One region of the Allobosea sp. LjRoot90 genome, then DNA from elsewhere that is predicted to be linked to it. Evidence: predicted binding sites of a transcription regulator. Region 1 holds the regulator's gene; each other region holds the start of a gene.

Region 1 (7,310 bases):
CGGACTGGCGGAAATACTGGTGGCCGGCCTCTTCCAGGCTCTGTCCGTCGAGCGCGACGACGCCCTGATAGCGCGTCGCCTCCGTCCCCTGGTCGACGGTCATGGCGAGATGGCCCTTGCCGAGCAGTTCCCCGGTCGAGACCGCTTTCGTATCGATCGCAGCCGCCAGCTGATCGGCGTCGTAGCGGGCCATGGCGCGGTAGCAGTCGGGCGCGTTGAAGTCGACGACCAGCATCGAGACCGGCCCGTCGCTCTTGGTCTGGAGCTGGAAACGACCCTCGCCCTTGAGCGTCGTGCCGAGCATGACTGTCAGCGCCGCAGCCTCGGCGAGAACGCGCGCGACGGGCTCAGGATAGTGATGCCGTTCGAGTATCCGATCGAGCGAGGGGCCGAGCCTGACGACCCGGCCGCGGACATCGAGCTCGGGCACGGCGAAAGGCAGCACCCGATCGTCAGGTGCGCCGGCTGGCGAACCGTCGCCCATCAGGCCGCGACCGCGCCGAAGCACCAGGCGAGGATGCCCTTCTGGGCATGCAGCCGGTTCTCAGCCTCGTCGAAAACAGCCGATTGCGGGCCGTCCATGACCTGATCCGTCACCTCCTCGCCACGCGACGCCGGCAGGCAGTGCATGAAGATCGCGTCCTTTTCGGCGCGGCCGAGCAGGCGCTCGTCGACCTGATAGGGCCGCAGCAGGTTGTGGCGCGTGCCTTCCGCGTCACCCATCGAGACCCAGCAATCGGTGATGACGCAATCGGCGCCCTCGACCGCAGCTTCGGGCCGGCTGGTCAGCTGCAGCTTCGCGCCCTGCTTGCGGGCCCAGTCGAGCAAAGCAGGCGGGGGCGCGAGCTCCTCGGGTGTCGCGATGGCGAGCTCGAAATCGAGTCGGCCGGCGGCATGGACCCAGGAGGTCAGGACATTGTTGGTGTCACCGGTCCAGGCGATGCGCTTGCCCTTGATCGAGCCCTTGCGCTCCTCGAAGGTCATGACGTCGGCCATGACCTGGCAGGGATGCTGGCGCTTGGTCAGACCGTTGATCACCGGCACGGTGGCGTATTTCGCCATCTCGACCACGGCGTCATGGTCGAGCATGCGGATCATGATCGCATCGACATAGCGTGAGAGCACGCGCGCCGTATCGGCGATGGTCTCGCGCTCGCCGAGCTCGATCTCCTGGCCGGTCACCATCATCGGCGAGCCTCCGAGCTCACGGATACCGACATCGAAGGAGACGCGGGTCCGGAGCGAAGGCTGCTCGAAGATCATGGCGATGACCTTGCCCTCGAGCAGACGGTCGCCGGCCGCGTCGGGCGTACGCCGACGGGTCTTGATCTCCTCACCGGCCTTGAGGATGGCGCGGAGCTCCCCGGCGGAAAAATCCGAGAGATCGAGAAAATGACGCACTGGAGTCCCCATGCTCATTCCGCCGCCGGCCGGGCGAGCTCGGCCTCGACCGCGCCCGCCGCCTTGTCGAGCCGCGCCACCGCCTCGGCTACCTCGCTCTCGCCGATGATCAGCGGCGGCAGCAGGCGCACGACATTGTCGCCGGCCGCGACCACGAGCAGGCCGGCGGCCCGCGCCTGGGCGACGAAATCGGTGTTCGGCGTCCTGAGCTTGAGGCCGAGCATCAGACCCTCGCCGCGGATCTCCTCGATCACGTCCGGGTGGTGATCCTTGAGCTGGGCCAGCGACTGGCGCAGGCGCAGCGCCGTCTTCTGGACCTGATCGAGGAAGCCCGGCGCCAGGATGACGTCGAGCACGGCATTGCCGACCGCCATGGCGAGCGGGTTGCCGCCGAAGGTGGTGCCGTGCGTGCCGAGCGTCATGCCGGAAGCCGCCTCTTCAGTCGCGAGGCAGGCGCCCATCGGGAAGCCGCCGCCGATGCCCTTGGCGATCGACATGATGTCAGGGGCGACACCGTAATGCTCATAAGCGAAGAACTTGCCGGTGCGGCCGACACCTGTCTGGATCTCGTCGAAGATCAGCATCAGGCCGTGCTCGTCGCAAAGCTCGCGCAGCTGCTTGAGGACACGCATCGGCACCGAGCGCAGGCCACCCTCGCCCTGGATCGGCTCGATCATCAAGGCTGCCGTCTCCAGCGTAATCGCCGCCTTCAGCGCCTTCTCGTCGTCGAAGGGCACCTGGTCGAAGCCGTCGACCTTGGGGCCGAAACCGTCGATGTATTTCTGCTGGCCGCCGGCGGCGATGGTCGCGAGCGTGCGGCCATGGAAGGCGCCCTCGAAGGTGACGATCCGGTAGCGCTCGGGGTTGCCCTTCGCAGCATGGTACTTGCGCGCCATCTTGATCGCGCACTCGTTCGCCTCGGCGCCCGAATTGGTGAAGAAGACGCGCTCGGCGAAGGTCGCCTCGCAGAGCCGGCGCGCCAGCTTCTCGCCGTCCGGCATCGTGTAGAGGTTCGAGGTGTGCCAGATGCGCTGCGCCTGGCTGGTCAGCGCCTCGACCAGATGCGGATGGGCATGGCCGAGCGAGTTGACGGCGATGCCGGCGCCGAAATCGAGATAGCGCTGGCCGTCGGTGGCAATCGCCCAGGCGCCTTCGCCACGCTCGAGAGCGATCGGGGCGCGGGCATAGGTCGGCAGGAGAACGGAGGAAGCGGCAGAAACGGGAGCGGTGCTCATGGAGCGAAATCCTTGCGGCGAAACAGGGAGGAAACGCGGAACCTCAAGTCGGGAACGGAGATGCGGAGCGCTCTCGGCATGATGCCGGCATGATGCGACCCGCCGGCGACATTATCGTCGCTGGCCGTTCCCGCCGTCTCGTCGCGCGTCAAGCCGCATCGATGGAAAGTCCCGATCGCTCAAAAACATAAGCGCCGCCCGATAGGGGCGGCTGCGTGAAGCGACTATGCAAAACCGTCCCTGCCCTGTCAATCGCAGCTGACCTCTCGGCAGCGTTGCCGAATAGACTCACCGTTTCGCCGTCTGCGGTGATTGGCTGGGGAAAAGCCGGATTACGATTCGGCGACTCTTGTGGCCGAGTCAGGCCATATTGTATGGTCCCTCTCGTCAGATACGACATCTCGTGCGGCGTCTCCAGTATCGTCAGTCCCGGGCGTAACGGCTTCCGTTCAGCAACGGAGGCTGCCGGTATCGGATTCCGCCATGATCTTTCCCTATGCCTCGCCGGCGCGCCGGCGGGGCATGACGAAGACAGGTGCAACTCCATGACCGAAGCCGGAGCCTGGACCGAGGAACGCGTCGAACTGCTGAAGAAGCTCTGGAACGACGGCCTGAGCGCGAGCCAGATCGCAGCGGAGCTCGGCAGCGTCACGCGCAATGCCGTCATCGGCAAGGTGCATCGCCTCGGCCTGTCGGGCCGCGCCAAGAGCCCGGGCTCGGCGACACCGCGCCCGCGCAAGCCGGTGGCCCGCCCGCCGAGCCACCCGGCCGGCCATCACAGTGCTGGCGGCGCCGGCTTGACCCGCGGCAATACCGCGCTCGCCCCGCAGTTCGCGCCGGAGATCGAAGCCGAAGCGCAGGTCGCGCGCGAGCCGGCTCCGTCCGAGGACGTGGTCGTGCCGTTCTCCGAGCGGGTCACCATCATGGAACTGCGCGAATATATGTGCCGCTGGCCGATGGGCGACCCGACCACCCCGGAATTCCGCTTCTGCGGCGGCCGCAGCACGACCGGAATGCCCTATTGCGCCTATCACGCCCGCATCGCCTACCAGCCGGCTGGCGATCGGCGCCGCGATCGCAAGGTGATCCGCGCCTGACGACCGCCGCCGATTAAACGGTTACAGAAGCCGGCCCCTGGGCCGGCTTTTTTCGTCGACGGCCAGGTTCGATGCACGAGGCATCCATGAACATCCCCGGACCTAGCCCGATCGAATACGCCTGCGCCCTGCCGATCAGGGAGGGGCGGCTCCTGCTGGGGCTGAGGTCGCCGCATCGCCGGAACCGCCCATCCTGCTGGGATACGATTGGTGGTCACCTCGAGCCCGGCGAGGCGGCGGAGACGGCGCTTGTCCGCGAGCTTCAGGAGGAGATCGACATCACGCCGACAAGCTTTCGCCATTTCGAGACCATCGAGACGACGGAGACGGACGGCGTCACCCCCGCGCTGTGGCATCTGTTCACTGTGACCGAATGGACCGGCGGCGAACCCGCGATCAGCAATGACGAACATAGCGAGATCGGCTGGTTCACTTTCGGCGAGGCCCAATTGCTGACGCCGCTGGCGTCTGAGGCCTATCGCCCAGCCTTCGCTCGGCTGGCCGCAGCCTTCGGGCCGGGCACGTAATGGCTACGCTCGCGATCTATGCGGGAGCGGCGCTGGCCGAGATCGCCGGCTGCTTCGCCTTCTGGGCCTGGCTGAAACTGGACAAGCCAGTTTGGTGGCTGCTGCCGGGTCTGGTCGCGCTCGCAACCTTCGCCTGGCTGCTGACGCTGGTCGACAGCCCTGCGGCCGGGCGCGCCTTCGCCGCTTATGGCGGTGTTTATATCGTCGCGTCGCTGGCCTGGATGGCGCTCATCGAGAAGGTCGCACCGGATCGCTACGATCTAGCCGGCGCGGCGCTCTGCCTCGCCGGTGCAGCGGTCATCGTCGCAGCGCCGCGCTGACGGAAGCGTCAGGCGCGCGCAAAGGTCTCGTCGAAGGCGTAGCCGGCGCCGCGCACGGTACGCAGCGGATCCTTGGCATTGGCCGGGGTGATCGCCTTGCGCAGGCGCCCGACATGGACGTCGACGGTGCGCTCGTCGATATAGACGTCGCGGCCCCAGACCGCGTCGAGCAGTTGCGCGCGCGAATAGACGCGGCCGGGCGCCTGCATCAGGAATTCGAGCAGGCGGAATTCGGTCGGCCCGAGATGCAGCTCGGCGCCGGCCCTGCGGACGCGCCGCGTCGTGCGGTCGAGCTCGAGATCACCGGCCGCGAGCAGGCCGGCGACATGGCCGGGCTTGGCCCGGCGCAGCAGCGCCTGGATGCGGGCGATCAGCTCGGGCAACGAGAACGGCTTGACGACATAATCGTCGGCGCCGGTGGCGAGGCCGCGCACGCGCTCAGTCTCCTCGCCGCGCGCCGTCAGCATGATGATCGGCACGCGCTCGGTATCGCGCCGCGTGCGCAGGCGCCGGCAGAGCTCGATGCCGGAGAGGCCGGGCAGCATCCAGTCGAGCAGGACGAGGTCCGGCGTGTGATCGCGCAGATGGAGCTCGGCATCGTCGCCGCGCGCCACGCTGTCGACCTCGAAGCCTTCGGCCTCGAGATTATAGCGCAGGAGCAGGGTCAGCGGCTCCTCGTCCTCGACGATCAGGATGCGTGCGGGCATGTCAGCGTCCGTTCAATCCTGGGCCGGTTCAGCCATTGGCCGTTGGCAAGTCGACGAGGATGTTGGTGGTGTCGAGCTTCGGCCGGGTCTCGTCTATGGACTGGCCGGTGACGAGATAATGGATGGTCTCGGCGATGTTGGTGGTGTGGTCGCCGATGCGCTCGACATTCTTGGCACAGAACAGAAGGTGCGTGCAGAAGGTGATGTTGCGCGGGTCCTCCATCATGTAGGTCAGGAGTTCGCGGAACAGCGAGGTGTAGAGCGCGTCGATCTCGTCGTCGCGGCGCCAGACCTCCATCGCCTTCTGCTCGTTGCTGGCGGCATAGGCGTCGAGCACGTCCTTGAGCTGGGCCTGGACCAGGCGGCTCATATGCTCGAGACCGACGACGGCCCGATGCGGCGGCGAGAACTGGCCGGAGATGGCGACGGCGCGCTTGGCGATGTTCTTGGCGAGGTCGCCGACGCGCTCGATATCGGCGGCGATGCGGATCGCCGAGATCAGCTCGCGCAGGTCGTTGGCGAGCGGCTGGCGCCGGGCGATGGTCAGCACCGCCTTCTCCTCGACATCGCGCTGGAGATTGTCGAGGCGCTGGTCGGCGCTGATGATCTTCTGGGCGAGCGCGGTGTCGCGGCGCACCAGCGCCACGGTCGAGTCGCCGAGCATGCGCTCGGACATGCCGCCCATCTCGGCGAGGCTGCGGCGCAGCCCTTCGAGATCGGCGTCGTAGGAGCGGACGATATGGTCGGACATCGGGGCGTATCCTGTGACGGAGGCGAGCGGACTTGCGGACGTCAGCCGAAACGGCCGGTGACGTAGTCCTGCGTCTGCTTCTTATGCGGGTTCATGAAGATGTTGTTGGTGGCGTCGAACTCGATCACCTCACCGAGATACATGAAGGCGGTGTACTGCGAGATGCGGGCCGCCTGCTGCATGTTGTGGGTGACGATGACGATGGTGAAGTCGGCCTTGAGCTGCTCGAGCAGGTCCTCGATCTTGCCGGTCGAGATCGGGTCGAGCGCCGAGGTCGGCTCGTCGAACAGGATCACCTCGGGCTTCTGCGCGATAGTGCGCGCGATGCAGAGGCGCTGCTGCTGGCCGCCCGAGAGGCCCATGCCGGAGCTCTTCAGCTTGTCCTTGACCTCGTCCCAGAGGGCGGCGCGGCGCAGCGCGCCCTCGACGCGGTCGTCGAGCTCCGACTTCGGCGGCTTCTCGTAGAGGCGGATACCGAAGGCGACATTGTCGTAGATCGACATCGGGAACGGCGTCGGCTTCTGGAAGACCATGCCGATGCGCGAGCGCAGCTCGTTCACATCGATGTCGTTGGCGATGACATTGCGGCCGTCGAGCAGGATCTCGCCGGTCGCCTTCTGCTCCGGATAGAGCGAGTAGATCCGGTTGAAGATGCGCAGCAGGGTCGACTTGCCGCAGCCGGAGGGGCCGATCAGCGCCGTGACGTGCCGGTCGCGGAAGTCGAGATTGACGTTCTTCAGCGCCTTGTGCTCACCGTAATAGAAATCCAGGTTCTTGACGGCGATGCGGACGGGAGCGTCGACGTCCAGCGTCTGCGGGCTCAATTCCAGGGTCGAAAGCATCTGCATGGTCCTTCCGATCGGACGCTGATTACTTGCCGCCGCGCACGATGCGCCGGGCGATGATGGAAAGTATGAGGATTGAGACGGTGATGATCAGCGACCCCGCCCAGGCGAGCTGCTGCCAGTTCTCGTAAGGGGCGGAGGCGAACTGGTAGATCGTCACCGGCAGGTTGGAGACGCCGCCGAGCAGGCTCGGCGAGAACCAGAAATTGTTGTTGAGCGCGGTGAAGATCAGCGGCGCGGTCTCGCCGGCGATGCGGGCGAGCGCCAGCAGGATGCCGGTGACCATGCCGGACTTCGCCGCCCGCCAGGTGATCGAGGTGATCACGACCGAGGGCGGAGCACCGAGCGCCGAGCCGGCCTCGCGCAGCGGGCCGGGCACGAGCCGCAGCATGTCCTCGGTGGTGCGCACGATCACCGGGATCGCGAT
Region 2 (7,310 bases), on a different contig from region 1:
GACCAGCACCAGGACCAGACCGAGCACGAAGCTGGGAACCGTGAAGCCCGCGACCGCCGTCACCATCACGACGCGATCCATCAGGCTGTCGCGATGAAGCGCGGCATAGATGCCGGCCGGAATGCCGATGCCGAGTTTGAGGGCCAGCGCCGGCAGGGTCAGCGCCAGGGTGGCCGGGATGCGTTCGAGGACGAGCTGCATCGCCGGGCGCCCATCGCGCATCGATTGGCCGAGCTCGCCTTGGCCGATCGCGGAGAAATAGCGCAGATATTGCAGCCAGATCGGATCATCGAGGCCCCAGGCCTTGCGGAAGGCGGCGATGGCCTCGGGGGGCGCATCGACGCTCATGATGATCAGCGCCGGATCGCCCGACATCCTGAGCACGATGAAGGCGAAGGTGACGACGAGCGCGACCGTCAGCGCAGCGCGGCACAGCCGTATGAACAGGAAGCGCAGCATCAGCTTGCCGCCTTCAGGAAGCTGGCCTGGTCGTGGGCGACATGGCAGGCCGTCAGGCGCCCGTCCGGTAGCGGCATCAAGGCCGGGCTTTCGACCTTGCAGCGCTCGCGAACCGCATGGCAGCGTGGATGGAAGGCGCAGCCGGAAGGCCGCGCTGCCGGGTTGGGCGGATCGCCCTGCAGCACGATGCGCGGGCGGGCACGGCGGCCGGGCACCGGCGAAGCCGAGACCAGCGCTTCGGTATAGGGGTGGGACGGGCTGGCGAGCAGGAGGTCGGCATCGCCTTCCTCGACGATGCGTCCGAGATACATCACCGCGACGCGGTGGCTGACCTGGCGGATCACCTTGAGATCATGGCTGATGAACAGCATGCCGAGGCCGAGCTCCTGCTGGATGTCGACCAGCAGGTTGACCACTTGCGCCTGGATTGAGACGTCGAGCGCCGAGACCGGCTCGTCGCAGACCAACAGGTCCGGCTTGGTTGCGAGCGCCCGCGCGATCACCGCGCGCTGGCGCTGGCCGCCCGACAGCTCATGCGGATAGCGCCGGCCCTGATCGGCCCGCAGGCCGACGGACTGGAGCAAGGCGAGCGCCATGGTATCGCGCTCCTTGGCCTCGCCGAGGCCATGGACATCGCAGGGTTCGCGGACCTGTTCCAGGATGGACAGGCGCCGGTCGAGCGCGCCGAGCGGATCCTGGTAGATCATCTGCATGCAGGCACGCATCTGGCGCCAGGCCAGCGTGCCCGCCGGTGGGATCGGCGCGCCCTTGAACAGAACGTCGCCGTCGTCGGGCGGCTCCAGCCCGAGCGCCAGCCGCCCGGTCGTCGATTTGCCCGAGCCGGATTCGCCGACGAGGCCGAGCGTCCGGCCGCGCTCCACCGTCAGCGAAACACCGTCGACGGCGCGGACATCGACCGAGCGGCCGAACAGCCCCTGTCGCATGGCATAGCGGCGGGCAACGCCGCGCGCCTGAAGCAAAGGGGCACTGCTCATGCGTAGACGGGCTCCGGCTGGCGCTGCGGCTGCGCCAGAGGCGGCGTCATGATGCAGGCGGCCCGCCGATCCGGCGCTTTCGGGTCCAGCGACGGCACGCGCATGTCGCAGGCGTCGATCCGGCGCGGACAGCGAGGCGCAAAGGAGCAGCCGGGCGGCAGGTTCCAGGGCTCGGGAACGTTGCCCTCGACGGGGAGGAGCCGCCGGCGCACGCCTTCGAGCGGCGGCAGGGCCGCGAGCAGCCCTTGCGTGTAAGGGTGCAGCGGCTGCGCAAAGAGCGCCTCGGATGTCGCCGTCTCGATGATACGGCCGGCATACATCACGCAGACGCGGTCGCAGGTCTTGGAGATCACGCCGAGATCATGGCTGATCAGGACCAGCGACATGTTGGTTTCGCGCCTGATCCTGGTCAGCAATTCGAGGATCTGCGCCTGGATCGTCGCATCGAGTGCCGTCGTCGGTTCGTCGGCGACCAGGATGTCAGGCTTGCCGGCCAGCGCCATCGCGATCATCACGCGCTGGTTCTGGCCGCCGGACAATTCGTGCGGGAAGGCGTCGAGCCGGCGGGCAGCGTCGGGAATGCCGACGAGATCGAAGAGGCGTTTCGCCTCGGCTCGGATCGCCTTGCCTGAAAGCCCGCCATGCAGCGCCAGCGCCTCGCCGACCTGCTTGCCGAGCTTGATCACCGGGTTCAGAGCGCTGGCCGGGTCCTGAAAGATCATGGCGATTTTCCCGCCACGCACGCTGTCGAGCATGGCCGGCGCCGCGCCGATCAGCTCGCGCCGATCGAGCATGACGCTGCCGGTGATCGTCGCCTTCTTCGGCAACAGGCCCAGGGCCGCGAGCCAGGTCACGGACTTGCCGCAGCCGGACTCGCCGACGAGGCCGACAGCCTCGCCGCGATGGACGGTGAGGTCGATGCCGTGCAGCACCTTGACGCCGTCGAACGAGACCGCAAGGTCGCGAATGGCGACGAGCGGGCTCGTCTCACGGGTGGTGAGACCGGTCATGGCGACCTCCTCGAACATCCAAAAAGAAAACGGCGCGACCTGTGAGGTCGCGCCGTCGATGATGTCGGCGTCAGCTGCGTCCGCCCCAGTTCTCGGCGCGGAAGTCCATGGCGAAGGCGGGCGAGGCTTTCCAGGCGAGCGCTTTCGGCTTGGCCGTGAAGGTCGCGTTCTGGTGCAGCACCGTATAGGCCGGATCTTCGCGCTCGGCGATTTCCAGCATCCGGCGGAAGGCTGCCTTGCGGCGGGCCCGGTCCGTCGAGGTTTCCAGCTCGACGGAGAGCTTGTTCAGTTCATCATTGGTCCATTCGCCGACTTGCTGCTGCTGGCCGTTGGGGCCGTGCTGACTGACCAGGGAAGAAACCGGATCGTTGAAGGGCGCCGAATTCGACCAGTCGCGCACCGCCCGTGTCGGGGTCCGCTCGAGGATCTGCTGCCAGTTTTCCTTGACCTGGATCTCGACGTTCAGCCCGGCTTCCTTCCACATCTCGACCAGGATCTGCGCGGTGGCGGTCTGGTTGGTGTAGTAGTTGTTGAGCAGCCGGTAGGGAATCGGGTCGCCCTTGTAGCCCGATTGCTTCACGAGATCCTTGGCAACCTTGAGGTCGAAGGCCGGTACCGACCAGTCGGCGATGAACATGTCACCGTAATATGGCCACTGCAGCCCCTTCGGGATCGAGGTCCGGCCTGCCCAGAGCGAGTCGACGATGGCCTGTCGATCGATCGAATGCGTCATCGCGCGGCGCACCAGCGGGTTGGCGAGCTGTGGGTGGTTCTTGTCGAACACTGTCAGGCGGTGGTTCAGGATCGTGCCGCCCTGGACCTCGAAGGCGGGGTTCTTCTCGATCTGGGCGATCTGGTCCGGCGGGATGTCGCAGGCGAACTGATACTGCCCCGACAGCAACCCGTTGATGCGCGAGGCCGTCTCCGGCACTTCGACGAAGCGGATCGACTTCAGCGGCGGACGGCCGCCCCAATACTCGTCATGGGCTTCGAGCAGCAGCGACACGTCTGCGCGGTATTCAGCGACGCGATAGGGACCGGTCGTGACGGGCTTCGAGGCCCAGTCGCTATAGGTCTTGGCTTCCTCGAAGGCGCGACGGTTCATGATCTCGCTACCGAAACGCGAGATGCGGCCTTCCAGCGTGACGTCGGGCGTGCCATTGACGAAACGCACGGTGTATTTATCGACGACTTCGATACCGAGCAGGGCCGGCCAGGCGCGGCGCGCCACGGCCGGAACTTCCGCAGGCAGTTCCTTTGAGGCACGACCGCCGCCGACGGTGAAATCGGCCGAGATCGTCTTGCCGGCGCTCGGCTTGGTGTCGCCGAACATGCGCTCCTTACCGAAGGAAAAAACGATGTCCTCGGCGGTCAGCTCATCGCCATTGTGGAACTTCACGCCCCGGCGCAGCTTGAGCTCGACGGTTTTGTCGTCGATGCGCTTCCATTCGGTCGCGAGGCCGGGCACCGGCTCGAAACTGCCGGTCCAGTTCTTGCCGATCAGGCCCTCCCAGATCGAAGAAAAGAAGATGCGCTCGCCGACATTGGACTGTTCGCGCAGCACGTCGAGCAGGTTCGTGTTCGAGATCTTCTGAACCGCGATGGTGATCGAGGGCCGGTTGTCGGCCTGCGCGATCGCGAAGCGCGAGGGCAGGATGAGGGCGGAACCGCCGAGCGCTATTGCGCTGCGGCGAGTGAGGGAGCCGACCATGACTGGTCTCCTGTTTCGGTTGCATTGGGATTGCGCTCCTCCAGCCCGCGCGGGCTGGAGCGGAAATGCGTCAGTGTCCGGTCGGCATGGGTCAGCCGCCAGGACAGCGCCTTCTGGGCGTAGTCGCGCACGAGCGCCGCATAAGCCGGATCGTCCGCCAGGTTGACGAACTGGTTGGGGTCGCTGCGCAGGTCGAAGAACAGCGCCGGCAATGCGGCGAAATGGACGTACTTGTAGTTTTCGTCCTGCACGACGCAGAGGCTGGATTCATCCATGCCGAGCCCGAGCACTTTCTCCGGCTCGGAATAATGCACGTCGCGGAAATCGTATTCGTAGTGCAGCTCGGTGCGCCAGTCCGCCGGATGAATCCCTTGCGTGAACGGCATCACCGAGTGCCCGTCGCAGGCGCGCGGCGCTTCGCCGCCGAGCCAATCGAGGATCGTCGGCATCACGTCGACGCTCTCGGTGAAGGCCTCCTCGATCGCGCCGCGCCGGCCCGCGGCGCCTTGCGGGTCCTTGACGACGAGCGGAATGCGGAAGCTCTCGTCGTGGAAGCCGATCTTGCCGAGCAAATGATGGTCGCCGAGCTGCTCACCATGGTCGCTGGTGAAGACAACCAGCGTATCGTCCCACTGCCCGGTCTCGTCGAGATAGGCGAAGACCTCGCCGAGGCAGTCGTCGATCTCGCTGATCAGCCCGCAATAGGTCGCGCGCATCTGGCGGATCTCCGCCTCGTCGAGCGTCGCGCCAGAACCTTCCGCGCCGTGGAAGAACGAGCCGCGCTTGATCGCGTCGACATAATATTTGACCAGCGGATGCTGGGCGCCCTCGATCTCGGGCGATTCAGCCCGGATCGGCGCCGGCATGTCCTGCGCCCGATACATCTCGTGATAGGGCGCCGGCGCGACGAAGGGGGGATGGGGCCGGTAATAGCCGAGATGCAGGAAGAACGGCTTGCCGGCGCGGCCCTTGAGATAGGTCAGCGCGCGCTCGGTGAAGAAGGACGAGTCGGACAGTTCCTTGGGGATGCGCGCCGGCCGCTCGGTGGCGCCGGGCACGGCATCCTCGCCCTCGGGCAGCCAGATGTCCTCGCGGTTGGGCGGCAGCTCGAAGCCGTTCTGGGCGACCCAGCCGAAATAGCCGTCCATGTTCGGCTCGAAGGCGCCGACCGAACGGAAACCGTCCATCAGGTCGCCGAGCACGAGGAAGCGCGGGTCCTGCTTCGCGGTCGAGCGCGGATCCGGCGTCGTCGTGGTGTAGCCGATCAGCGCCGGGTCGTAGCCGATGGCGCGCAGCGCTTTGCCGAGGTTGAAATGCCGCTGGTCGAGCGGGACAGTGTTCTGAACGGCACGGTGGTTCATCAGATAAAGGCCGGTCAGCAGGCTGGCGCGGGCCGGGCCACAGGGCACGCAGGCGGTGACATGGTTGGCGAAGGTCACCCCTTCCGCGCAGAGCCTGTCGAGGTTCGGGGTCTTGAGGAAAGGCTCCTGGCCGCGGGCCCGCAGCAGGTGCGGTACGAAATCGGCGCGCCACTGGTCGACGACGATCAGAAGAACGTTTTTGCGAGTCATGCTTGGCCTCTTGAAGTCGGGCCGAGCTATCCGCCGCGGATGACGCCTGGATGACCTGGGCGACAGGAGAGCCGCTTCGGGAAATCTGGGCAGGTCAAATAGGGGGAGTTTCTACCTGAAGGCGATCCCCCGTTGCCGACGCAATCGGCTCGATCGGCGTAACGGGGGTGAGCGACGTCCGCAGGCTCGTGAGTTTGGCGGGCTCGCAGATCAGAACGCGCCCTGGCAATAAATCCATCCGAGAGAAACTCGGCACCGCTGGCCGTTTCGTCGAGGTCAGGTCGTCAGTGCCTGGCGCAGCGACACCATGAACTCGTGCGCGAGCTGCGACAGCTCCTCGTGCAGCGGGTGCAGGATGGCGATCTCGTAGGAGATTGCCGGCCGGAACGGCCGGCGAACCACGTCGGCCGTGAAAGGCGCGCTGACGACCGGGTCGACGATCCCGACGCCGACGCCGGCGGCGACGAGCTCACAGGCTGAGGAGAAGAACTCCGTCTCGGCGACCACGTTCCAGCGCGCACCATATTCCGAGAAGGCGGCAGCGAGCTTCTGATAGACCGGGTCGCCGCGGAACAGGGTGACGAAGGGCACGCCGTCGAGATCAGCCGGGGTGATCTCGTCGCGATCGGCCAGGGGATGGCCGATCGGCAGCATGCACTGGCACTGATAGCTGAAGACCTCCATCTGCGCGGTTGGGTAGTCGAGCGGCAATTCGGCGATTGCGAAGTCGAAGGTCCGCGTCGACATCAACTCCTTCACGCTCTGGGAATTCCGCGTGATGATCTTCATCTGGAGGTCGGGCCGCTCGGCGGCGAAGACGGAGAGCAACCGCGGCAGCAGGGCGATCGAGATGCTCGGATAGGCGGCGATGGCGAGGTGCCCGCGCCGGCCGGCACGGATCTCGCCCGCGACCCGCATCGTGTTCTCGACCGCCTCGAGCGCCCGGCTCGCTTCGGCATAGATCAGATGCGCCTCCGGCGTCGGCTGCAGCCGCGTGCCGCGCCGTACGAACAGCGCCACGCCGAAATCATGCTCCAGCGCCGCGATCATCGTGCTGACGCCGGGCTGCGAAATGCCGAGCAGTTCGGCGACACGCGTCATCGTGCCGTGGATCATCAGGGCGCGGAAGCATTCGAGCTGGCGCAGGCGCATATCACTTCATATGTTTTTATAATAACGAGGCCAAATCAAATTATTGGATTTGCATAACAAGCTGACGTTTCCTTGCCGGCATAGCGCATGAGCCAGTGAGGAGATCGCCATGAACAAGCAGGTCGGAGCGCTCCAGCCGGCGCTCGAACTGATCCCGGCCCGCAGCGGCGTCGCCGCAAGGGTCAAGCGCGGCCAGAGCGTTCGTATCGTCAATACCCATGGCAAGCAGGTGGTCGACACCTGGGCCTTCAATGCCGCCGATGTCGACGAGCATCTGTCGATGGAGCACAGCCGGGCCGCGATCCTGAAGCTGATGCCGGCGATTGGCGACATGCTGGTCAGCAACCGACGCAATCCGATGCTGACCGTGGTCGAAGACACCACCCCCGGCATCCACGACATGCTGATCGCC
Region 3 (7,310 bases), on a different contig from region 1:
TGTTGGGGACCTGGCCCTCGCGAATGCGCTGGGCGGCGTCGAAATAGACCGCCGTGTCCCAGTAATACGACCCGAGCGGCAGGCGCAGCGGCAGCAGCAGGCCGGCGAGGACGAAGGCGAGGAAGGCCGCGAGCCAGATCGCGGGACTGGCCCAAGGGCGTGTGGCGACGAGCACCTTCGCGGCTCCCCTGGCGACCGGCTGGTCCGTACTCGCGCTCATGGTCGTTCCACCGTCACGCACGGCAAGGTAGCGACAAAATCTTACCACGCTCCTTCCCGACAAGATGAAAACCGGGTTTACCTCCAACGGGCAGACGGTTTTCGGGGTTTGCGAGCTCATTCGGTGGCAAGACAGTTCGCACGCTCGCTGATACTCCGGACCATGCTCCTTGGCTCTGCCTTGGTGTTGGCCGGAACGGCTCCCGTCGCGGCGCAGGACCGCGCCTTTGCCGATGCCACCCGCTATGTGCACGACAAGGTCACCTCGTGCTGGAACGTTCCTGCTGCGGTGCCAGCCGGAAGGACGGTGCGCATCCGGTTCGAACTCGATCGGGATGGTGCGCTGATTAGTGAGCCGACCATGCTCGATCAGCCCTCGAAGGCGGGCTCGGCGCTCCTGGCCGAGAGCGCGAAGCGGGCGGTTATCCGCTGCGCGCCTTATGACGGGTTGAAGCGCTATGGCGCGCTCTACTCGCGCTGGCGCGAGATCGTCCTGAACTTTCGCCAACCGGATTGAGCCGGCTCAGGAGTTGGCGATCTCCACGAAGCGTTTTGGCAAGGCGAAGCCGTAGCCAAGGGGATCGTCAGCCTCGATAACGAAGCTACCCTCGCCAGCGAGGTGACCACGTCCGCCGACCTTGACCGTCACGGCGCCGGCGGCCGGAAAATCGACCGGACCGACGACCCGGCCGGTGAAGGTGCCGCCGGTGATGCTGCGGATCCTGCGACTCTGGCCGGCGGGGATCAGCCCCTTGGCATGGTCGAGCGCCATCCGGGCGGTGACGCCCGAACCGGTCGGCGAACGGTCGATCTGGCGCTCGGCGAAGACGCAGAGGTTGAAGCTGTCTTCCGCCGGTCCGGCCTCGTCGGTGACGATCGTGCCATAGAGAAAACCGAGATCGGGTTCGGTCGGGTGCGTGATCGCGATCGTCGCCCGGACCTGGTCGGTCAGCGCACCGGCCGCCGCGACGATTTCCTCGACCGGAGTCTGCATCAGGTCGAGCCCGAAGCGGGAGGCCGGCAGGATGCAGTAATAGGCGCCGCCATAGGCGATGTCGGTGGTGACGTCGCCATAGCCCGGCACCGGGACCACGAGATCGCGCGCCAGGGCGAAGGCCGGCACGCTCTCGAAACTGACCGCGCCGACCTTGCCATCCTCGATCTCGCAGGCAAGGCGCAGCAGCCCGCAGGGAGCCTCGATGGCAAAGCGGGTCACCGGCTCGGTCGCCTTTACCAGGCCATGCTCGATCGCATAGCGGCCGAGCGCGATCGTCGCGTGGCCGCACATGGTCGAATAGCCCTCGTTGTGCGTGAACAGCACGCCGAAGGCCGCTTCGGGGTGGCTCGCCGTCACCGGGATGACGCCGTACATGCCGTCATGGCCGCGCGGCTCCAGCATCATCGCGCGACGCAAGTTGTCGTGCTGCTCGCGGGCCTGCCGACGCTTGTCGAGGATCGTTGCGCCTTCGAGTGACGGGTAGCCGCCGGTGACGATGCGCACCGGCTCGCCGCAGGTGTGATAATCGATATAGCTGAGGCGCATGGTTCCTCGTCCGTCAGTCGTGGGCCGAAGGCGGGTCGAGCCGCGGCGGGTTGTAACCCCGTTCGGCGCAGGTTTCGGCCGCGACCACGGCGGCGAAGCCAAGAGCAGCAGCACAGAGTTCGTCCGGCAGGTCGTGCAGCACCGGACCTAGACCACCATTCCGCCAGAGCGAAGCGAGAAAGGCGCCCATGAAACTGTCACCGGCGCCGATCGTATCGACGACCTCCTGCGCGAGCGCAGGGAACGGCATCGGCTCACGGCGGAAGGGCAGGAGGTAGCCACCCTTCTCGCCATCGGTGACCAACAGCAGTCGGCCTCCCTGGGCAAACCAGCGCGCAAAGGTGTAGCCGAACTCGGGGCCGTGAACTGCTCGCGCATCATCGCTGCTGCATTTCAGGAGATCGCACAGGACGGCCCGCTCCTCGATGGCGCGACGCGCCTTCGCGAGCGCCGGCAGCACGGCCGGCCTGATGTTGAGATCATAGCTGACGCTGAGCCCGGCCTCTCGCGCTCGGCGCATCAACGCCAGCGCTGCCGCGCCCGACGCGCCGATCGTCGCGCCGAAGGAGGTGACGTGCAGATGCGCGAAACCGTTGAGATCTGCCGGCACGGGCGGCGCGGCATCGAAGGCTGTGCCGTGCAGTGAGAAACGGTAGGTCGCGGCACCTTCGGCATCAATCGATGTGACAGTGGCGGAGGGCGTCGGCGCGTCGCAGACGCCGACGAAGCGCCGGTCGATGCCCTCCTCCGTCAGGCGTCGGAGGAAAAGCTGGCCGAGCGTGTCCCGCGAGAGGTTTACATTAAAGGTCACCGGTGCGCCGCAGCGGGCGAGCGCCAGCGCCGTGTTGAAGCCCGAGCCGCCGAGCACGGCCTCGCGCTTGTGCCCGGCACTGCCCGGCACGATGTCGACGAGCGCCTCGCCATAGACGAGGACGCCCTTGCCCGTCACAGCAGCCCGCGCTTGGCGAGGTTGCGCATCAGATGCGAGGCGCCGAAACGCCAGGGCTCGCATTCGTCGGTGCGGCGCATCCGGTTGACCAGGGCGCCGAGCTCGGGTGCGGAGATGGTGACGACGTCGCCGTATTTGTGGGTGAAGCCGCCGCCCGGCGCGTCGCGATCCTTGATCGGCGCGAACATGGTGCCGAGATAGAGCACCGCCCCGTCCGGGTACTGGTGGTGCGGGCCGATCATCTGTGCGGCGAGATCGGCCGGGTCGCGGCTGATCTTGGCGATCGAGGACGAGCCTTCGAGCGTGAAGCCGTCCTCGCCCTCGACGGTGAGGCTCACCGTCGTCTTGCGGACATGGTCGAGCGAGAAATCGCCGTCGAAGAAGCGGATGAACGGGCCGATCGCGGCGGCTGCATTATTGTCCTTAGCCTTGCCGAGCAGCAGGGCCGAGCGGCCCTCGACATCGCGCAGATTGACGTCGTTGCCGAGGCTGGCGCCGACGATCCGCCCATCCGAGGCGACGACGAGCACGATCTCGGGCTCGGGATTGTTCCAGCTCGAGGCCGGATGCAGCCCGGCATCGGCGCCGGTGCCGACCGCCGACATCGGCGGGGCCTTGGTGAAGATCTCGGCGTCGGGACCGATGCCGACCTCGAGATACTGGCTCCAGCTGTTCTGGGCGATCAGCACCTCCTTCAGCTTCATCGCCTCGGGCGAGCCGGGCTTCAGCTTGGAGAGGTCGTCGCCGATGAGCTTGCCGATCTCGACGCGGATCGTTGCAGCAGCAGCCGGGTTGCCGCGCGCCTTCTCCTCGATGACGCGTTCCAGCATCGAGACGGCGAAGGTGACGCCGGCGGCCTTGACCGCCTGCAGGTCGACCGGGGCGAGCAGCCAGGGCCTGCCGTCATTGCGGGCGGTCACCGGGCTGTTGGCGAGGAGATCGGCGAGCGAGCCCAGGCTCTCGCCATTCGCAGCGCGCAGCGCGGTTGCCGGATCGGCGGTCTCGCAGAGATCGCGCATGGTCGGGAAGGTCGCGGTGACGTCGATGACCTCGTCGCCTCTCAGCTTGACCACCGAGGGCCCGGCGAGCTCCGGCCGCCAGACGCGGCCGGCCAGCGCGGCGCGGGCGGCGTCGGCCGGCAGGGTGTTGGCGGGCGTGAGCGAGAGCGAGGGCATGGCTGATCCGGCTGTGTGCAGTGTGCAGGAAGGTTGAGGAGAACAGCCGCTTCCGCCGGAAATCGCAAGTGCGCCGATGCGCGTCCACAGCGGGGCGGAAATGTCATCGTTTTGTCATTGAACTGTCGCCCCGGCTTCATGCTAGCTTGCGCACCAACGACAAGAACGCCCGCGCATACCGGGGGCTTAGAGGGAGCTGATCATGACCTTCAAATTGAAGACCCTGACCGCCGTCGGCGCGTTCGCGCTGGCCGCCGCTTCGCCGGCTCTGGCGCAGACCGAAATCCAGTGGTGGCACGCCATGACCGGCGCCAACAACGACGTCGTCGTCAAGCTGGCCGAGGAGTTCAACGCCTCGCAGAAGGACTACAAGGTCGTCGTCGCCTATAAGGGCTCCTACCCCGACACGCTGAACGCCGGCATCGCCGCCTTCCGTGCCGGCAATGCGCCGCACATCATGCAGGTCTTCGAAGTCGGCACCGCGACGATGATGTCGGCTAAGGGTGCGATCAAGCCGGTCGCCGACGTGATGAAAGACGCCGGCGAGACCTTCGATCCGAAGAGCTATCTGCCGGCGATCACCGGCTACTATTCGACGACGAAGGGCGAGATGCTCTCCTTCCCGTTCAACTCGTCCTCGATGGTGATGTGGTACAACAAGGACGCGCTGAAGAAGGCCGGCCTGCCGGAAGCTCCGCCGAAGACCTGGCCGGAAGCGTTCGAAGCCGCCAAGAAGCTGAAAGCCGCCGGCTGGGACAAGTGCGGCATCTCCACCGCCTGGACGACCTGGGCCAATATCGAGCAGCTCGGCGCCTGGCATAACGTACCGGTCGGCACCAAGGCCAACGGCTTCGACGGCTTCGACACCGAGTTCCGCATCAACGGCGATCTCTTCGTCAAGCACCTGACCAACCTCGCCAACCTGCAGAAGGAAGGCGTGTTCTCCTATTCCGGCCGCACCAACACCGGCGAAGGCCGCTTCACCTCGGGCGAATGCCCGCTCTTCCTGACCTCCTCGGCCTTCTTCGGCAACGTCAAGGCCAACGCCAAGTTCGACTGGTCGAACGCGCCGATGCCGTATTATCCGGATGTCGCCGGCGCGCCGCAGAACTCGATCATCGGCGGCGCCTCGCTCTGGGTCATGGGCGGCAAGAAGGCCGACGAGTACAAGGGCGTCGCCAAGTTCTTCACCTTCCTCTCGGATGTCGACCGGCAGGTGAAGCTGCACACCGAGTCGGGCTATCTGCCGATCACCAAAGCGGCTTACGAGAAGGTCAAGGCCTCGGGCTTCTACAAGCAGAACCCTTATCTCGAGACCCCTCTGCTCGAGCTCAACAATAAGGAGCCGACCGAAAACTCGCGTGGCGTGCGCTTCGGCGGCCTGGTCCAGATCCGCGACATCTGGTCGGAGGAAATCGAGGCGGCCCTGAACGGCCAGAAGACGCCGAAGGCGGCGCTCGACGCGGCCAATGAGCGCGGCAACCAGGCGCTGCGCCAGTTCGAGCGCACTGCCAAGTAAAGAGACGATCGAGGGCCGGGACGTTTCGTCCCGGCCATTCTTTCCCGCCGGGCTGGCCGATGCAGAAATACGCTCACTTCAAGGGGCTGACGATCCCGCTGCTGCTGCTCCTGCCGCAGCTCGCGATCACGGTCGTCTTCTTCTACTGGCCGGCGAGCCAGGCCGTCTGGCAGAGCTTCCTGCTGCAGGACGCCTTCGGCATCTCGACCGAGTTCGTCTGGTTCGAGAACTATCGCGACCTGTTCTCGAAGCCGGAATATTACAAGGCGCTGATCAACACCGGCATCTTCTCGGTCTTTGTCGCGCTGCTCTCGCTCTCGCTGGCGCTGCTTTTCGCGGTGATGGCCGACCGGAAGCTTCGTGGCGTCGAGATCTACAAGACCTTGCTGATCTGGCCCTATGCCGTCGCGCCTGCCATCGCCGGCGTGCTCTGGATCTTCATGTTCGACCCCTCGCTCGGCATGCTGGCGCGTGGGCTGCAATCGCTCGGTGTTGCCTGGAACCCGCGCCTCAACGGCAATGACGCGATGACGCTGGTCATCCTGGCCGCGACCTGGAAGCAGATCTCCTACAATTTCCTGTTCTTCCTCGCCGGCCTGCAGTCGATCCCGAAGAGCGTGATCGAGGCGGCGGTGATCGACGGCGCCCGCCCGATGCGGCGCTTCTGGACCATCGTCTTCCCGCTGCTCTCGCCGACCACCTTCTTCCTGCTCGTCGTCAACCTCGTCTACGTCTTCTTCGACACCTTCGGCATCATCGACACCATCAGCGGCGGCGGCCCTTCGGGCGCAACCGAGACGCTGGTCTACAAGGTCTATTCCGACGGCAAGGGTGGCACCAATCTCGGTGGATCGGCAGCGCAATCGGTGATCCTGCTGATCATGGTCATCGGCATGACCGCCTTCCAGTTCCGCTTCATCGAGCGCAAGGTGAACTACTGATGGGCTCCGTACTTTGGCAGGAGCTCACCGCCGAGGAATTGCGCGAGAAGGCGGCGAAGGATGCCGTTGTCGTGCTGCCGGTCGCCTCGATGGAGCAGCACGGTCCGCATCTGCCTGTCGGCGTCGACACCATCCTGTGCGGCAGCGTCTGCAAGCTTGCGGCCGAGCGCGCTGATGACGTCGACGTCGTCGTCGCGCCGACCTTATGGTGCGGCATGGCCGAGCACCACATGGCCTTCGGCGGCACCTTCACCTTCGACATCCCGACCTATCGTGCCGTCCTCCTCGCTTTGCTGAAGAGCATCGAGCGCCACGGCTTCCATCGCGTCGTCATCGTCAACGGCCATGGCGGCAACATTGCTGCGCTTGCCGCGTTCCTGCCGGACTTTGCCCGCGAGACCTCGCTCTCGATCCGCGCCACCACCTATTTCCTGCTGGCGCAGGAGGCGATGGCGCCCTTCATGGACGATCAGGTCAGCGTGCTGCATGCCTGCGAGGTCGAGACCTCGATCATGATGGTGCTGGCGCCGGAGACGATCAGGCACGAGCGGCTCGCCGAGGCGTTCGGCATGCTGGACGCCGACCTGACCGCGCTGACTCGCCCGACCGTCGGCCGCTACCAGCCTTTTCGCCAGATGACCGAGACCGGCGTGATCGGCGATGCCCGCAAGGCGACGCCGGAGAAGGGCACCGCCTTCCTCGACGCGGCGGCGAATGCACTTGCAAAACTTTTGAGTGACCGCGGAGGACAGGGCTGATGGTCGAAGACCGCCGTCTTGGCGATGCGATCGCCTATGTGATCCTGACGATCGGCGTGTTCATCTGCGCCTTTCCGGTCTGGCTGACCTTCGTCGCCTCGACCTGGGACAACGCCACCATCATCAACGGGCAGTTGCCGCTCTATCCCGGCCCGCACTTCTTCGAGAACTACTACCGCATCCTCTTCGTCGGCACCTCCGGCTCG

Evidence for each region. Region 1 encodes PhoB, which activates phosphate uptake and scavenging genes when phosphate is short. Its sites were predicted from a motif close to TGTCATNNANCTGTCAT; they were not measured.
Region 2: a site for PhoB is predicted at 5,786-5,802, ahead of pehA (phosphoric/sulfuric ester hydrolase PehA). Genes of this name have one in related genera too.
Region 3: a site for PhoB is predicted at 3,999-4,015, ahead of ugpB (sn-glycerol-3-phosphate ABC transporter substrate-binding protein UgpB). Genes of this name have one in related genera too.

The regions. Positions count from the first base shown of each region.
Region 1 covers NZ_CAXUTF020000006.1:158,874-166,183, forward strand. The annotation lists gene ACSQ3M_RS21415 (Hsp33 family molecular chaperone) at 1-484, opposite strand, end outside; gene argF (ornithine carbamoyltransferase) at 484-1,413, opposite strand; gene ACSQ3M_RS21425 (aspartate aminotransferase family protein) at 1,416-2,636, opposite strand; gene ACSQ3M_RS21430 (GcrA family cell cycle regulator) at 3,182-3,733, shown strand; gene ACSQ3M_RS21435 (NUDIX hydrolase) at 3,820-4,260, shown strand; gene ACSQ3M_RS21440 (YnfA family protein) at 4,260-4,580, shown strand; gene phoB (phosphate regulon transcriptional regulator PhoB) at 4,589-5,287, opposite strand; gene phoU (phosphate signaling complex protein PhoU) at 5,316-6,038, opposite strand; gene pstB (phosphate ABC transporter ATP-binding protein PstB) at 6,080-6,886, opposite strand; gene pstA (phosphate ABC transporter permease PstA) at 6,909-7,310, opposite strand, start outside.
Region 2 covers NZ_CAXUTF020000005.1:62,740-70,049, reverse strand. The annotation lists gene ACSQ3M_RS18870 (ABC transporter permease) at 1-459, opposite strand, end outside; gene ACSQ3M_RS18865 (ABC transporter ATP-binding protein) at 459-1,454, opposite strand; gene ACSQ3M_RS18860 (ABC transporter ATP-binding protein) at 1,451-2,464, opposite strand; gene ACSQ3M_RS18855 (ABC transporter substrate-binding protein) at 2,535-4,175, opposite strand; gene pehA (phosphoric/sulfuric ester hydrolase PehA) at 4,142-5,746, opposite strand; gene ACSQ3M_RS18845 (LysR substrate-binding domain-containing protein) at 6,023-6,898, opposite strand; gene ACSQ3M_RS18840 (DUF1989 domain-containing protein) at 7,008-7,310, shown strand, end outside.
Region 3 covers NZ_CAXUTF020000016.1:1,754-9,063, reverse strand. The annotation lists gene ACSQ3M_RS28290 (hypothetical protein) at 1-220, opposite strand, end outside; gene ACSQ3M_RS28285 (hypothetical protein) at 383-736, shown strand; gene ACSQ3M_RS28280 (proline racemase family protein) at 743-1,762, opposite strand; gene ACSQ3M_RS28275 (carbohydrate kinase family protein) at 1,776-2,711, opposite strand; gene ACSQ3M_RS28270 (fumarylacetoacetate hydrolase family protein) at 2,708-3,886, opposite strand; gene ugpB (sn-glycerol-3-phosphate ABC transporter substrate-binding protein UgpB) at 4,089-5,405, shown strand; gene ugpA (sn-glycerol-3-phosphate ABC transporter permease UgpA) at 5,465-6,346, shown strand; gene ACSQ3M_RS28255 (creatininase family protein) at 6,346-7,104, shown strand; gene ugpE (sn-glycerol-3-phosphate ABC transporter permease UgpE) at 7,104-7,310, shown strand, end outside.